2 linked regions of the Methanococcus voltae PS genome follow. The protein of the gene in region 1 binds, or shares a complex with, the protein of each later gene. Links are inferred from orthologs where the notes say so. Each region holds a gene or a part of one and is shown on either strand. Other genes may lie near its edges. The genes, in order: tuf and rpl12p.

Evidence for each region.
Region 2: the proteins of tuf (region 1) and rpl12p are in contact, whole or in part, in a crystal structure (PDB 3WY9), measured with the Pyrococcus horikoshii proteins. The link is inferred for Methanococcus voltae PS from one-to-one orthologs. Residues at the interface, in WP_010885563.1 of Pyrococcus horikoshii: Lys125, Glu126, Phe129, Arg132, Thr133, Lys165, Leu166, Thr169, Lys324, Gln326, Leu359, Ala360, Ile369, Glu372, Ile384, Ile422, Ser423, Gln425; in WP_010886059.1 of Pyrococcus horikoshii: Glu96, Glu97, Leu100, Leu103, Ser104, Ala105, Leu106, Phe107, Gly108.

The regions. Positions count from the first base shown.
Region 1 is NZ_JANUCQ010000001.1:356,607-364,275, reverse strand. What follows is about bases 2-2,875. They hold tuf (translation elongation factor EF-1 subunit alpha), read right to left. Parts: upstream 2,145-2,875; coding sequence 858-2,144; downstream 2-857. Other genes in these bases: M2325_RS01810 (elongation factor EF-2), read right to left, coding at 2,510-2,875; rpsJ (30S ribosomal protein S10), read right to left, coding at 446-754. In the rest of the region: more of M2325_RS01810, read right to left, coding at 2,876-4,693; M2325_RS01805 (30S ribosomal protein S7), read right to left, coding at 5,054-5,620; M2325_RS01800 (30S ribosomal protein S12), read right to left, coding at 5,801-6,244; M2325_RS01795 (NusA-like transcription termination signal-binding factor), read right to left, coding at 6,412-6,972; M2325_RS01790 (50S ribosomal protein L30e), read right to left, coding at 6,988-7,287; rpoA2 (DNA-directed RNA polymerase subunit A''), read right to left, coding at 7,620-7,669. UniProt on the Methanocaldococcus jannaschii protein: GTP hydrolase that promotes the GTP-dependent binding of aminoacyl-tRNA to the A-site of ribosomes during protein biosynthesis.
Region 2 is NZ_JANUCQ010000002.1:482,223-492,226, forward strand. What follows is about bases 2,270-4,980. They hold rpl12p (50S ribosomal protein P1), read left to right. Parts: upstream 2,270-3,330; coding sequence 3,331-3,630; downstream 3,631-4,980. Other genes in these bases: M2325_RS05470 (50S ribosomal protein L10), read left to right, coding at 2,270-3,132; M2325_RS05480 (TATA-box-binding protein), read left to right, coding at 3,964-4,509; hisH (imidazole glycerol phosphate synthase subunit HisH), read left to right, coding at 4,780-4,980. Also shown: M2325_RS05450 (DUF2067 domain-containing protein), read left to right, coding at 1-267; M2325_RS05455 (DNA-directed RNA polymerase subunit L), read left to right, coding at 488-772; M2325_RS05460 (DUF4870 domain-containing protein), read left to right, coding at 976-1,227; M2325_RS05465 (50S ribosomal protein L1), read left to right, coding at 1,467-2,108; more of M2325_RS05470, read left to right, coding at 2,122-2,269; more of hisH, read left to right, coding at 4,981-5,421; M2325_RS05490 (pyridoxal-phosphate-dependent aminotransferase family protein), read right to left, coding at 5,561-6,703; yjjX (inosine/xanthosine triphosphatase), read left to right, coding at 7,064-7,750; M2325_RS05500 (4Fe-4S binding protein), read left to right, coding at 8,223-8,387; M2325_RS05505 (geranylgeranyl reductase family protein), read left to right, coding at 8,390-9,565; M2325_RS05510 (S24/S26 family peptidase), read right to left, coding at 9,644-10,004. UniProt on the Methanocaldococcus jannaschii protein: Forms part of the ribosomal stalk, playing a central role in the interaction of the ribosome with GTP-bound translation factors.

The sequences.
Region 1 (7,669 bases):
TCTATTTTTATAAAATTTATAAAATTTCCATAATAAGTTCAAAACTATTTTAAAAAAGCTCATTTAAAGATAATACACCGTATTTACTATGAAATACGGTCACAACATACACTGCAATTACTGTGAATTGCAGTATAATTAATCATTGATTTCATAGTATATAAAGATTAATATCAAAACATATCAAATTTAAATAAGGTACTCGAATATACGAGAGTTATAAAATTAATTATGAAATAATATACTAATAAAATAATAATGGTAATAATAAAAATACTGTAATGATAAGATAATAAAATAAAAACTAAAATAATTTAAAAAGAAAAAGGTTATTGAAATCCCATAAAGGGAAAACAATATTTTTCATGGCTTATGAAATATTAATTATTTTTAAAAAAAGCCTTCAATTCTTGGAATCAAACATCTTTAAGTACTAACTATTCAATTAGTTTCTTAATTCGATTTCAATTTGAACGGTTTCAGGAATTCTTACTTTCATGATGTGTTTCATGGTTCTTTCGTCAGCTTCGATGTCGATAACTCTTTTGTGAATTTTCATTGTCCATCTGTCGAATGATGATGAACCTTCACCGTCGGTTGACTTCCTTGTTGTAACTTTTAATGTTTTTGTTGGTAATGGAATTGGACCTGCTAAATCAACACCTGTTTTTTCAGCGATTGCTTTAATTTGGTCACATACACCGTCTAATTCTGTATGTTTTGTACTTGATAATTTTATTCTTGCTTTTTGCATAATTTAGCCTCATTTAAGGTATGTAATGAATTGTATAATAAATATAATAATTATAAGAATTATAATTAAAAAATTAAAAATTAAATAATTAGAATTAATCTAATTATTTGTTTTTAGCTACAACTTTAATAGCCATACCAGCTGCTACAGTCATACCCATATCTCTAATAGCGAATCTACCGAGTTGTGGAATTTCTTTAACGTTTTCAATAACCATTGGTTTTGTTGGTATTAATTTAACGATTGCAGCGTCACCAGCTTTTAAGAAGTCTGGGTTTTCTTCTAAAACTTCACCAGTTGCAGGGTTTAACTTTTTGCTTAACTCTGCAAAGGTACATGCAATCTGTGATGTGTGTGCGTGGAATACTGGTGTGTATCCTGCTGTGATAACTGAAGGGTGTTGTAAAACAACAATTTGAGCGTCAAATTCAGCTGCAACTGATGGTGCGTTGTCAACTGGACCTAAAACGTCTCCTCTTTTGATGTCTTTTTTACCTACACCTCTTACGTTGAAACCAATGTTGTCTCCTGGTTCTGCTGAAGGTAACTGTTCGTGGTGCATTTCCACTGTTTTAACTTCTCCTACTGAGCCTGAAGGTTCAAATACAACTTTGTCTCCTGGTCTGATGATACCTGTTTCAACTCTACCAACTGGAACTGTACCTACACCAGTGATTGAGTAAACATCTTGGATAGGTAATCTCAATGGTAAGTTTGTTGGTTTTTGAGGAGGTTGGAATGAGTCAATAACTTGAGCAATTGTAGGACCCTTGTACCATTTTGTGTTTTCTGATTTTTTGAATACGTTGTCACCGTGTAATGAAGCTACAGGGATGAAAGGTACGTTGTCAGGGTTGTAACCTAACATTTTTAATAACTCTTCGCTTAACATTTTCTTCATAGCGTTGTAGTCAGCTTCGTTGAAGTTAACTGTATCCATTTTGTTAATTGCAACAGCTAATTGGTTTACACCTAATGTTCTGATTAAGAAGATGTGTTCTCTTGTTTGTGGCTGAATACCGTTGTTGTGGTCATCTACGTTAACAACTAAAACAGCTGCGTCAGCTTGTGAAGCACCGGTAATCATGTTTTTAATGAAGTCTCTGTGGCCTGGGCAGTCTACGATTGTTACTTCGTATTTGTCGGTAGGGAATTTTTTGTGAGCGATGTCAATTGTAACACCTCTCTCTCTTTCTTCTTTTAAACCGTCCATAACGTAAGCAAATTCGAATCCAGCTTTACCTTTTTCTTCAGCTTCTCTTCTTAATCTTGTAATTACCTGAGGGTCGATAGCTCCACCGTCTAATAATAATCTTCCTACTGTGGTTGATTTACCAGCATCAACGTGTCCGATAAATGCAACGTTCAATATTGGTTTTTCTTTTGCCATATTGTCACCTGTATTTATTCTTGTTTTATTTGATTTTTGTAAGTATAATTTATCTTATCAAGAGATTTCTAAATAAGTATAATTTGTAATATGATAGTAAAAATGAGTATATATATTTTATGGTATATTGTTAAAATCTTTTGGATTTTTCAAAATTAATCATGATTAATCGTGTAAGATTTTTGTACCCTAATTATAATTTTACTCAATTTCACTATTTTTAAATAAGTACATATGAATTAATTGATATTATAAATCCATAATAATTATATTGCAAATTATTATAATCAATTATAAGTTCACTATATTAATTCATATGTAATTATCCTATTTTATAATTATTCTGGTTATTCTAATTATTTTAATTATTCTGTTTTTAAACCTTTTCTTGACCTGATTTGTTGAACAATCTTAGGTTGTATTTCTGCAGGTACCTTTTCGAATCCTGAGAATTCAACGGACCATAAACATCTACCTTGGGTAGCCCCTCTGATTGCACCAGCGAATCCGAACATTTCAGCAACAGGAACGCTACCTTTAATAATTGACATGTCACCTTCTTGTTCCATATCAACGATTTGGCCTCTTCTGTTGTTGATTTCTTTCATACCATCACCCATGTAATCTTGTGGTGTGTTGATATATACTTTTTGCATAGGTTCTAATAATACTGGTTTAGCTTGTGTAATAGCGTCTCTAACACCGAATCTTACCGCAGGAATAATTTGTGCTGGACCTCTGTGGATTGCATCTTCGTGGAAAGTTGCATCCATTAATTTAACTTTTACACCTTGAACTTTCTCAGCAGCTAAAGGACCGTTTCTTACAGCTTCTTTGAAACCTTCGATAATTAACTCTCTAGCTTCGTCTAACTGTACGATACCTCTAGTTAAGTTTGTGATTAAGTTACCGCCCATGATTGACATAACTTTTTTAGCTTCGTCTTTTGGTAAACCAGCTTCTACAAACTTACCTTCTGCTTCTGATGAGATTTTTCTCTTGAAGTCTTCATCTTTTAAGTCGCCTTTAACATATGCTTGGTATACACTGTCTTCTAAAGGTTCTACGATGAAGTACAATTTGTTGTGTTTGTTTGGTGATTTTCCTTCAATTTCAGGGCTTGTACCGTTGATTGTTTCTCTGTAAACAACGATTGGTTCACCAACATCAACTTCGATACCTGTATCTCTGCCGATTTTTGTGTTTGTGATAACTTCGATGTGGAGTTCACCCATACCGCTGATTAAGTGTTCACCGGTTTCCTCGTTGATTTCCACTCTAACTGTGTTATCTTCTCTTGCGATTTGTCTTAATACTTCGATTAATTTTGGCAAGTCTTTTGTGTTTTTAGCTTCGATAGCAACTGTAATAACAGGTTCACTTACGTGTGATAAACCTTCGAAAGCTTGTTCCATTTTGTTTGAGAATGCTGAAACAGTTTCCCCTGCTGTTGCTTCTTTTAAACCTGTAATAGCACAGATGTTACCTGCTGAAATACTTGGTACCTGAACTCTTTCTGCACCCATGAAAACTGAAACTTGTTGAGCTCTTGCTTTTTGTTCTGCACCAACTAAAAACAATTCGTCACCTTGTTTCATTCTTCCTGAGAACAATCTGCATGCTGAGATAGCTCCTGCGTGTTTATCAACGATAATTTTTGTGATAACACCTGCTAAAGGACCGTTAGGGTCACAGGTCATCATTGATTTACCAATTTCTGACTCAATGTCACCTTTCCAAATGTTTGGAATTCTGTACTTTTGAGCGTCAACTGGGTTTGGTAAGTGTTTGATAACCATATCTAAACATACTTCGTGTAAAGGTGCTTTGTCAGCTAATTCTTTTTGTCTTTCATCGTTACAGAAATCAATGATATCTTTGAATGAAATACCTGATTTTTGCATGTATGGTACTGAAATAGCCCAGTTGTTGTAAGCTGAACCAAATGCTACTTTACCACCCATAACGTCGCATAACCATTCTTTTTTGAACTCTTCAGGAGCCATCTTTTCGATTAAAACGTTAACTTCTGCGATGATTTTCATAAACCTTCCTTGTAATTCTTCAGGAGTTAATTTTAACTCGTTGATTAATCTGTCAACTTTGTTTATGAATAATACAGGTTTAACTTTTTCTTTTAAAGCTTGTCTTAAAACTGTTTCAGTTTGTGGCATTACACCTTCTACTGCACAGCATACAACGATAGCACCATCGATAGCTCTCATTGCTCTTGTAACGTCACCACCGAAGTCAACGTGACCTGGTGTGTCGATTAAGTTAATTAAGTGTTCTCCGGTTTCTGACTGGTGAACCATTGACACGTTAGCAGCGTAGATTGTAATACCTCTTGCTGCTTCTTCTTCATCAAAGTCTAAAGCAAGTTGGTCCCCTGCTAATTCTTTTGATATCATACCAGCACCTGCTAAGAGGTTGTCTGATAATGTTGTTTTACCGTGGTCGATGTGTGCACAGATACCGATGTTTCTGATTTTATCGTGGGTTTCCATTAAACTGGTAACCTTTTCTACCATTTTTGCTCTTCTTCCCATTATTTCACCGAATCGAATAATTGATTTTGAAGTTTGAAGAATTATATTTTATTATACTTTTATTATAAATTTAATTTTATAATACATTAGTTAATCTAAGTACAATAATTATTAATATAACCAGTTTAGAATTATTTATCAATTTTATTAATCATATATTAATTAAATGTTAATTAACAAATAATTCATACTTTAAGATTATTGATAAATTATTTAAGATTACAATTTCAACATTTACGAATAAATTGAAAAGAATTATTATAATCATAAATGATGTATCATTTAATACGACTATAATATAATTATTGCATAATTACAAAATTCTAAAGATAAAGAAATGGATATAACTCAATATCTCAATTATCTTGCTGATTGAGCAACTCTTTCTTTTTCTTCTTTTTTCTTTACAGCAAAGCTTTTTTGCATGTCTGCTTTTGAAGCTGAGATTATTTCATCAGCTAAACAGTTTGCAAGTGATTTTTTGTTTTTTCTTGCTGAATTTAAGGTACCTAATGAGATGTTTCTTATAGCAGTGTCTAATCTTCTTACAGGTGAAACGTCAACTGATTGTAAGAATGCGATACCACCGTATGAAATTCTTGTTGTTTCTTCTCTAGGTCCTGCGTTTTCTAAAGCATCAACTAAAACTTGAACAGGGTTTTCCTTTGTTCTTTTTGCGATGATTTCTAAGGCTTCTTCCATAACTGCTAAAGCTTCGTATTTTTTACCAGTATTTGTTTGTTCAGCCATTAATTTATTTAAAACTCTTTCTACAATGTTCATTTTTGATTTATCGAACATTTTCTTTGAGTATCTTCCTGCGGTGTGAGGTACTAAAACAGGTTCTAAGCTAATGTATGACCTTAAGCTTGGATCTTTAACTGTAACAGCTTCACAATCCCATTTATTGAACAATTTAATTTCCAAAATTTCACCGTCCATTGTTATTTTTGTGATTTGTGATTTTGTTTTCCGAATGTTTTTCCGAATTTATTGATAATTATAAATTATTAATCTTAAATTAAGTATTAAGTTAAAGAAATTTAAAATTAAAAGTATTACTAAGATTAAATAAGGTTAAATAAAATTAAAACTTATTTAATGAACTTATCTTTTAACTTTTTCTTGTTTACCTTTAACTAATTCTCTGATTGAGTTTTTACCAACCATTACAACTTTATATCTTACTCCAGGAATATCCCCTTTAGCTTGACCTGTTGGACCACCGATTCCTTCGATAACTACTTCGTCGTGCTCGTCGATGAAGTTGATAGCGTGGTTACCTGGTGCAAATGCGGTAATAACTTTTCCGTTTTTAATTAATTGAACTTTTACACATTTTCTGATAGCAGAGTTAGGTTGTTTTGCTTCGAGACCTACTTTCTCAACAACAATACCTCTTCCCATTGGAGCACCTTCTAATGGGTCAGCTTTTAATTTTAAGCCTAATTCTCTGTTAACGAATTTGTACTGGTGCCATTTGCTTTCTTTTCTTTTTAAGAATAATTTTCTACCTGCAAATTCTCCTCTTGGAGCTTTACTTCCTGCCATTTAATCACCTATGACTAGCATATTCATAATTTTCCAATCGATTATATTATTGCATTATAATTTATTAGATTATAATTTATTATATTATTAAATTAATTATTAATAGTATAATTATATAACAACTAAAAATTTTAATAAATAAATTCAATCGATTTTAAATTCTTAAATTATTCTGCATTTTGTGTTTCGGTAGCTTCAGGAGCTTTTACAGCTTCAGCTTCAGGTTTAACTTCAGGTTTAACCTCTTCAGCTTTTACTGGTGCTTCCTCTTTTTTAGCAACCTTTTTATTGTCTTTTCTCAATCCTGCGATAACTTTGATGTTTTTAACACCGGAAAGTCTACTAACCAAGTCAACTGCGGAATCAATTTTCTTTCCTTTGTCTCCGATAATAGCCCTTCTTAATTTAGGGTGGATTCTTAAGTATACTACTAAATCGTCACCGAATTTTTTAGTCCAAACATCTTCTAATTCCACAGGTGCGAATATGTTTCTAATAAATTGTTTTACATCGTCGGAATATTCAATTAAATCGATTTTTCTGCCAAATTTTTCGGTTGCGTTTCTTACGTTTTCTCCACCTTTTCCAATAGCAGCACCGATATCTCCTTCCTTGATAACGAATGTAATTTTTTCCTCATCAGCTACTGAATCAATGACATCTGCGCCAGTCATTTTTTCAAATAAACTGATTCTCATTATATCTTCTGTATTAAGTTTAATTCTCATAAAACATCACCTGAATTATTCTTTGTTTAAGTTTAAAATAGATGAGTTACCAGGTTCCATTACCACTAATGCGGATACAGGGAATGGTTTACCACAAATAGCTCCGAGTTCAAGTGATGTGGCATCGTGTACGAATAATTTAACGCCTGATAATTTAGTATAATATTCTAAATCTGCCATAACGTCTTTCGCACAATTACCTGCAACAATTAATAATTGCCCTTCACCGTGTTTTACGTTCTTAACAGCTTGTTTTGTACCTAATACTACCTTACCAGTATCTACAGCTACTCTGATTGCTCTGTTGATATCCATAATTTACCTCCTTCTCAGTTTTCTCCAGAGGGGTGTTTCTTTCCGATGCTATTCGCAATTTAGAAAAAAAGTCCTCCAATTAATAAATTACAAAGTTTTAATTTATTAATCGATTAATCATTTTGTTGTACAAAAATATATTTGTACGGTTTTGACTAATACGAAATATTTAATAGTAATACGTTATTTTTATACTTTTGCATAGTTCAAAATTTTTAAAATAACAAACTGTGAAATTACAAATAAATAAAACATACGAAATACATATTAAAAATGGATTAAAAAAATAATAAATAATAATATAGAATTATTTAAAATATATAATTATTTAATTAAATATTACCTTCTTCGTATTCTCTTTTAATTCCAACGTTTATACAGC
Region 2 (10,004 bases), on another replicon or contig:
TTACTTGCAGAAATAACCGCTCCAGAATTAGATGATTTACTTAAAGAATTACAAGAAATCTATGTAGATTTATCTTATTACCCTATCGGTTCAAAACCGGTTAAAAATGCCGTAGTACTTGGAGTATACATCTCAGGTGTTGAAATGGAAGATATATTGGAATTGGGGCTTGAAAAAGGTTGTTTTAGAGAAGAAGATGATAGAATTGTGCTAAATATGGATATCAATAAAGTAAAAACTATATTATGCAATGAATTAAAGAATTAATGAATTAAAGAATTAAAATATTGATATAATTAAGATATAAATCCTGCAGATAACAAAATATATAAATAAAATATGGCCTATATACTTATAACTACCGAAATTATGAGTATGATAAATAATTATTTATTAAGTATAAAATGTAATTATTACAAGTATTATATTACAATTTTAAAATTTTTTATAATTACGCTATATAACCATAAACCATATTGGTGAAAACATGATTAAAATTATAAAGCAAACGGAAAACTACCTTGAATTTGAATTAAAAAACGAAGACCATTCGTTACCTAACATATTAAAAGATATAATGTTAGTAAAAGAAAATGTAATAATGGCTTCATACAACGTTGAGCACCCGGTTTTAGACCCTGAAAGTGGTAAATATATCTCAAACCCAGTTTTAGTTTTAAAAACTGCTGAAGGAACTAGTGCAGTTGAGATTTTAAAAGAAAGTTTAAGCGATTTAATCAAGTTATGTGATGAAGGATTAAAAAATTTATAATCCACGTATTTTAATACATATATTGAGTTATAACTCTCCATATATACTATTTTTTTAATTTATTAAGTCTTTAAAATGATAATATTGTACATTAAATTGTGATGTAAAAATATTAAATAGAAAGCTATTTAATCCATAAATTAAATAAATTTGTACTATTAAATAGTTAAATATTTACATTTTTAAACATTGTTGGTGAAAAAATGGTAGACGTTATAAACCAGAAAAATCCCATTTTAGCAGGTATTTTGTCCTTTTTAATTGTTGGTGCAGGTCAAATGTACAACGGCCAGATTAAAAAAGGTATATTGTTACTTATAGCTGGTTTAATCTCAGGATTTTTATTGTTCTTCTTAATTGGATTTATATTATTACCTATTGTTTACATATATGCGATTTACGACGCTTACACTACTGCAGATAAAATAAATAAAGGCGAAATATTTATTAATTAAATTTATATTTTTTTATTTTTTAATATTTTTTATTACCCATACTACAAATTTCTATATATAGTTTAACGACAATAGCATTATACAATATTATTTCTTTAAAAATTTTTAAAACATTTAAAACATTTAAAACATTTAAATTTTATTTTTATCGTAGTAATATTTATATAATAGTTAATCAATATTAGATTTGCTCCATGTTAAGACTGAGAAGTCATATAACAATTACAGGAGGCTACACAATGGACAGTGTAAAAATAATAAACGCAGTGAAGGAGGCTCGAAATTCAGCAAAGCCGCGAAACTTCACACAGTCTGTTGACCTTATCATAAACCTTAAAGAGCTTGATTTGTCAAGACCTGAAAACAGGATGAAACAACAAATCGTTCTCCCAAGTGGTTTAGGAAAAGAAATCAACATTGCTGTGATTGCTAAAGGAGATTTAGCTGCTCAAGCTGAAAGCATGGGCCTCACTGTAATAAGACAGGAAGAATTAGAAGAATTAGGAAAAAATAAAAAGCAAGCTAAGAAATTAGCTAACGCAAACCAGTTCTTTATTGCACAAGCTGATATGATGCCTATCGTAGGTAAATCATTAGGTGCCGTTTTAGGTCCTAGAGGTAAAATGCCACAACCTGTTCCTGCTAATGCAAACCTTAAACCTTTGGTTGAAAGATTTGGTAAAACCATTAGCATTAACACAAGGGATAAAGCATTTTTCCAGGTTTACGTAGGTAAAGAATCAATGAGTGATGAAGAACTTGCAGCAAATATTGAAGCAGTATTAAATACTGTTGCTAGAAAGTATGAAAAAGGACTTTATCACGTTAAAAACGCATTTACAAAACTTACAATGGGTGCTTCTGCGCCTATAGAAAAGTAGAGGGGTTGAGATTATGAGTGAAGTAAAATTTGAACATAAGATTGCCTCTTGGAAAGTAGATGAAGTTAACTCATTGAAAGAATTACTTAAAAGTGGTAATGTAATTGCTCTTATCGATATGATGGAAGTTCCTTCAGTTCAACTTCAAGAAATTAGAGACACAATCAGAGACTCAATGACTTTGAAAATGTCAAGAAATACGTTAATGAAAAGAGCGATTGAAGAAGTCGCTGAGGAAACAGGTAATCCTTCATTCACAAAATTAATTGATTGTATGGAAAAAGGTGCTGCACTTATTGCAACCGAAATGAACCCATTCAAACTCTACAAGACTCTTAACGAGAGCAAAAGCCCTGCGCCAATTAAAGCTGGAGCTACTGCACCTTGTGATATTGAAATTAAAGCTGGTTCAACAGGTATGCCACCAGGACCATTTTTAAGTGAATTGAAAGCTGTAGGTTTACCTGCTGCAATCGAAAAAGGTAAAATTGGTATCAAAGAAGATACAATCGTTGCTAAAGAAGGAGATGTAGTATCCGCTAAATTAGCCGTGGTATTATCAAAATTAGATATTAAACCTATGGAAGTAGGTTTAAATGTATTAGGCGTTTACGAAGATGGAATTGTATACGACCCTGAAATATTAAAAATTGATGAGGATGAATTCCTCGCTAAATTACAAAGTGCTTACACTGGTGCATTTAACTTATCCGTTAATGCAGTTATTCCAACATCAGCTACAATTGAAACAATCGTACAAAAAGCATTCTCCAATGCTAAGGCTGTATCAATTGAAGGCGCATTCTTAACATCAGAAACCTCAGACGCTATATTAGGAAAAGCTACCGCTCAAATGTTAGCAGTTGCTAAATTAGCTGGTGAAGATGCTTTAGATGATGAATTAAAAGGAATGGTAAGTGGTTCAGAAGTAGAATCAGCTCCTGCAGCTGAAGAAGCTCCTGCAGCTGAAGAAGAGAAGAAAGAAGAAGCTCCTGCATCAGTAGGTATGGGATTATTATTCTAAAATCTTCAATTTTTTAGTATATCATATGAATAAATTTAATATATTTGATTATAGAAATATAATTATAGGAAAAATAACGATTTAAAAAAAATCTAAGGTATATATTGAAAAAATATATATACTTCAATAGATTATCTGAAAACTAATAATTATAAAAACACAAAACTAAGTAAATTATTAGTATTTGAGGTGTACTTTATGGAATACATATACGCAGCTTTATTATTAAACTCAGCAGATAAAGAAATCACAGAAGATGCAGTTAAAGCAGTTTTAACCGCTGCTGGTGTAGAAGCAGACGATGCAAGAGTTAAAGCATTAGTTGCTGCTTTAGAAGGAGTAGACATTGAAGAAGCTATTGCAAAAGCAGCAGCAGCTCCTGTTGCAGTTGCAGCAGCTCCTGCAGCAGCTGAAGCTCCTAAAGAAGAGAAAAAAGAAGAGAAAAAAGAAGACAACGGTGCTGCAGCAGCAGCTGGTTTAGGCGCTTTATTCGGATAATTAAATTAAATCCGAATACTCTTATTCTTTTTAATAAATCATATGATAAAACTTGTTAATTTGGAACATTTAATATTATTAAACTATTTTTTATATCATCTTACAGATTATAATTATATATATTAATATAAAAATATATTTATAAATTTAAATATAGTTATATATCACATATTTAGTAACTATTTTCTGCATATTTAATAGAATATAATAGAATAGGGTGTAATATAATATAATATAATTGGGACTTATATTTAATAAATTATAAAAAGTATATAAATACCTTTATATACTATATAAATAAAACTTATATTATATGTAATATAGGTGAGAGCTATGGAACCTGAAATAAAAATTGTTAATGTGGTAGTTTCAACACAGATAGGAACAGATATAGACTTAGAATATGCTGCAGATGTTTTAGACAACGCAGAATATGAGCCAGAGCAATTCCCGGGTTTAGTTTGTAGATTAAGCGACCCAAAAGTTGCATTATTAATATTTAGAAGCGGTAAATTAAACTGTACTGGTGCTAAAAATAAGGAAGAAGCAGTAATAGCTATTAAAAAGATAATTGCAGAGCTTAAAGAAGCAGGTATGGAATTAATTGAAAATCCAGAAGTTAACGTTCAAAACATGGTTGCTACAACCGAATTGGGCATGGAACCTAACTTAGATGATATTTCGACATTAGAATGTACTGAATACGAACCAGAGCAATTCCCGGGTTTAGTATACAGATTAAGCGACCCAAAAGTTGTAGTATTAATATTTGGTAGCGGTAAAGTTGTTATAACAGGTTTGAAGAAATTTGAAGACGCATATATTGCATTTAACAAAATATTGACTACATTAAAAGAGCTTGAAGAAGAATTTTACTAATAAATATTAATACATATTACCTATTTTATCCATTTTTAAAACATACTACTAATTGTATATTTTTATTTTTACAGCATATTTTTTAAATAATTTTTATTTTCATCATATTAAATCAATACAATAACAATTATTGGGAGATATTAAAATATGTATATATACTATAATTGTGTACTTTTTATGTAATTTAATTTTAATTTAGGTTAAGTCCATTATTTTATTGATTTATTAGAAAATTATATAGTAACTAATTATACAGGTGCATGTGAAATTATGATTGCCATTATCGATTATAACGCAGGAAACTTAAGAAGCATTGAAAAAGCATTTTCAATTTACGAAAGGGACGTAAAAGTTACAAATGACCCAGAAATTATATTATCCGCAGATAAAATTGTATTACCTGGCGTAGGAAACTTTGGAGATTCAGTAAAGAATATAGAAGCTGTTAAATTTGATGAAAAAGTATGTGACAAAATAAATACAAATTGTTCAAACTTAAAAGAGTTAATTACCCAAGATATTGGAAAAGTACCTTTTTTAGGCGTCTGTGTTGGAATGCAGTTATTATTTGAAAAAAGTGAAGAAAGTGAAGGAGCAGGATTAGGCGTATTTAATGGAGAAGTAGTTAAATTTACCAATGTTCCAAAAATACCACATATGGGTTGGAATAACGTCAAACAAATCAAAGATATACCATTATTTGAAGGAATAAAAGACAATGACTACTTTTATTTTGTCCACTCATATTATGTAAAAACTTTTGACGAAAAAATAATTGCAGGTATTTGTGATTACGGTACAAAGTTTACCTGTGCAGTTAATAAAGATAATATATATGCTACACAGTTTCACCCTGAAAAAAGTGGAAAATCCGGCTTAAAAATGATTGAAAACTTTGTAGAATTAATTTAAAAATAGAAATAAAAATAAAAGTAAATATAAAATAAAAATAAAATAAGAAATAAAAAAATAATATAATATAATATAATAAAAAATAAAATTAAATTCTATTTTTTTATAAATTAATATATTGGTCATATCATTTTATTTATTATAATAAGTAATCTTTAGCTACGTCAACGCCACATCCTGCGTTGTATCCAAGTTTTTTAAGACCTGCTTCAATTAATGCTAAAGTACCTAATATATGGTGCTCTTTTACACTACCCATGTGTCCTACTCTAAAGATTTTACCTTTTAAGTGAGCTTGACCACCTGCAACTAAAACGTCGTAATCTTTGTTTAAAGTTCCTCTGAAATCCTTGTCACTTATTCCTTCAGGGTATAAAGCAGATGTAACTGTTACAGACCTTGCTCTTTCTTTTGCGAATAATTCAAGACCCATTGCTTCTAAACCTGCTCTTGTAGCTTCTGCGAATTTATCGTGTCTTTTGAATCTGTTGTCCAAACCTTCGTCAAGTACAAGCTCTAAAGCTTTATTCATTGAATAGGTCATTGATACTGATGGTGTGTAAGGTGTTTCTTTACTACTGTCCCATTTTTTCTGGTAAGCTTTGATATCCAAATAGAATGATTTAGTCTCGGTATTATTGATAACGTCCCAAGCTTTGTCATTTACTGAGATAGCTGCCATTCCAGGAGGTGCAGCAATACATTTTTGGGAGCCTGTTACACAAATGTCGATGTTAAATTTATCCACATCTACGTAATCGCCACCTAATGAAGAAACTGTATCTACAATGTAGATTGCGTCGTGTTTTTTCACTATTTTTCCAATCTCTTCGATAGGGTTTTTTACACCCGTTGATGTCTCGTTGTGAACGATGGTAACTACTTTTGTATCAGGGTTTTCTTCGAGTGTTTCTTTAACCTTTTCTACATCTGCCATGTCTCCCCATTCATTATCGAGCTTTATTGTGTTTGCTTTATAGGTATTTGCAATTTTGTAAAACCTGTCTCCAAAGTTTCCATTTACTATGTTTAGTACTTTATCCCCTTTGTCCACGGTGTTTGAAATTGCCATATCCATTGCTGCAGTTCCTGAACCTGTTATTAAGTGAGCGTCATGTTTTGTTTGGAAAACTTTTTTCATTTTGTCCACTGTATCTTCCAAAAGTGCCCCATAATCTGCGGTTCTATGCCCAATAATAGGTAAGGACATTGTGTTTAAAACTTCGTTTGGAACCATTGTAGGTCCAGGTATCATTAATAACTTTTCAGTATTCAATTTCATCAAATCCCTCGAGGATATTGTTGTTTTATTTTTTAGTTTATTATTTGGAATTATTTATAAATTATTTTATTATATTTTAACTATATTCTATATATTTTGATATATTATACATATTTTTACATTGTTTAATAGTATAAATAGTTAATTTATTTAGAATACAATATATTTAGGGCACTAATTTTAGAATACTAATATTAGTAAATATAAATAATCCAATATTATTATCGATATCCTTTTTAATTACTATTATATAATAATTAGCATAACTAAATTTAAAATAAAATGTCAAATAATACGTCAAATAATAAGGATATACCTATAAAATATAATAATTTAATAATTCAAGGTATGAGGGATAAAATGAACAAAAACGAAGAAAATAAAAGTCCATTTGAGGATAAAGTTTGTGAAATTTGTGGAAAACCTGCAAAAACATATCGATTTGGAGCTATAATCTGCGAAAATGAGGAATGCCTTAATAAGGCGATGAGTCAACGAGGAGGTCCTGCAGGACATCAGCTAAGAGTGGCTTCTATAGGTACCTTGAATCCGGTTAAAATTAGCGCAGCTCAGGAGGCCGTAAGTCGTGCCGTAGGTAGTGTTTTGATAACTTCAGTAGATGCAGATAGTAAAGTATCTGACCAGCCTATCGGATTCGATGAAACATTTAAAGGTGCGTACAATAGGGCAAAAGAAGCGTACGATAAAGCTTCTTCGATGTATGGTATAGGTTTAGAAGCAGGTATTGTTGAAATTGGTGAAAAAAAGTTGGACATCCATATTTGCGTAATTTACGATAGTTTTAGACATACTGTGGGTACATCTTCAGGATTTCAAATACCTCAGGAAATACTTTCAGGGATTGAAAAAGGTGTTGAATGTGGAGAAATTGCAGGAAAAATATACAATAATCCAGAAATAGGTAAAAATATAGGTTTAATAGGACGTCTTACTGATGAAAACATCGTTAGGAAAGATTTATGTAAGCAAGCCATTACTATGGCGTTAGTACCAAGATTAGCGCAGAATATGACCACTAAATTCTAAATTATATTTATAATACTGTTTTAATTAGGATTTATTTTTTTATTTTTTTATTTTCACTTATAACCACAAACAATAGATTATTTTGGATATTCTAACAAATAAAATATAATTAAATGGTTAAATTATTAAATAAAATAGAAAAGCATAAAAACATAGGTTGGATAAATATATAAAAGTAATTTAAAGAATTCTACAAATTTTATAAAATTTATAATTTATTAGTACTCAAATTAAAAATAAAACATTATATAGGACATTTAATAATAGGTATTATTGAATTCACTACATCAACATATTGCTTGGCTTAGCTAACAGGGTATTCGTGTCAATTTATCATTTTTAAAAACTAAGATTAAAAAATACGAAAATTGAAAATTGAAAATTGAAAAAATATGAATAAGCTTAAATACCGATAATAATCTAATTTAATATATAATGTGTTATTTTTGTTTTCACATTGGGAGAGGATATTGTGAAAGTAAATAATTTAAAATGTGGCTACTGTGGGGCATGCGTTGGCATATGTCCGAGGAATGCAATAGAACTTATTGAAAATAAAATAGAAATCGACAACGAAAAGTGTAAAGGTTGTAAACTTTGTAAAGAAATATGTCCAGTAAATGCTTTGGAGGAATAAATATGAGGGCACTAATTAACAGTTACGACGTCGTAGTTATCGGCGCAGGACCTGCGGGGAGTATGGCTTCGTATAATGCTTCAAAGATGGGAGCTAAAACACTATTAATAGAAAAATCACAAGAAATAGGTGAACCAGTACGTTGTGCTGAAGCAGTTCCTAAAATTGATGAATTATATGGGATACCTGCAGACCCAAGTTTTGTACGTACCACATTAGACGGTGGTTACATAATAGCACCAAACGGTAAAGTAATAGCAATTAGGGGTGGAAAAACTGATGGATACGTTGTTGAAAGAAAAATATTCGATAAACACCTCGCAATCAGAAGTGCAAACCAAGGCACTAAAATCGCCGTAAAAAGTAGAGTTACAAATATCGAAAAAGAAGGAAGTGGATATGTTATAACTATCAATCATATGGGCGAAGAATACAAAGTAAGAACCAAAATAGTTATTGCTGCAGATGGTGTTGAAAGCTCCATGGCCGAGATGGTTGGTTTAAAATCTAAAAAGAATGTTAAAGAAGTATGTTCTTGTGCGGAATATGAAATGATAAACGGAAAATGTATTGACGATAAAATGCTCGAGCTATACTTTGGAGGCGTTGCACCACAAGGTTATGCCTGGATATTCCCAAAAGGAGATACTGTAAACGTAGGTTTAGGTATTATCGGGGGTAAAAAGAGTGCATTAGAGTATTTAGATGATTTTATAACTAATCCTATACTTGAAGGAAGATTAGAAAATGCCACACCTGTTGAATTTAAATGCGGTGGTGCACCTGTTGGAGGACCTATTGAAAAAACGTATGCTGAAGGTTTCATTGTTGTGGGTGATGCTGCGGGTCAGATTAGTCCATTAACTGGTGGTGGAATATCACTTTCTATGGATTGCGGTTTAATTGCTGGAGAAGTAGCTGCAAAATGTATTAAACAGAACAATTGGTCCGAAGAAGCTATCAAAGAGTATGAAACAATTTGGCACGAAAAATATTTACATTTACTCAATAATGACTTAAAATATAAAAGTATCCTTCAACAATTAACTGATACAGAATTAAACGCCATAGGAGATTCTATAGAAGGGGATTTAGATGATGTGAATGTTCCAAAAATAGCATTAAAGGCAGTTAAAAAGTCACCGTCATTATTGAAATACTTAAAAGAGATATTATAAAAATTAAATTAATTTAAATTAGTCTAATTTATTTTTTAAATTATTTTTTGTTGATTATTTTATTATTTTATTATATTATTATTTACTAAACATTTTAAATATGCTTTTCCTATATTCGTAAATAAATAACAATCCAATAATGAATATAACTAATAAAACGTTTTCTTTTACAAATATTGATAAATAACCCACTTTAGGAATTACAAATAAATTATCATTCCAAGATAAAGCTCTTTTCTTAATTTGCTCTGGTTTGACAAGTTCGGGGTCCCTATCCTGATTATTATCCCCTTTGATGATATAGTAGATATTACCATTTTTATCAGTGTAATTTCCAATAATCCTATGAATTACAGGCCTAATATTTCCGTTATCAGGGTATATTCCATACTTATAATTTTCATATACTATTAACTGGTTAGGATAATTCCCCAATTCG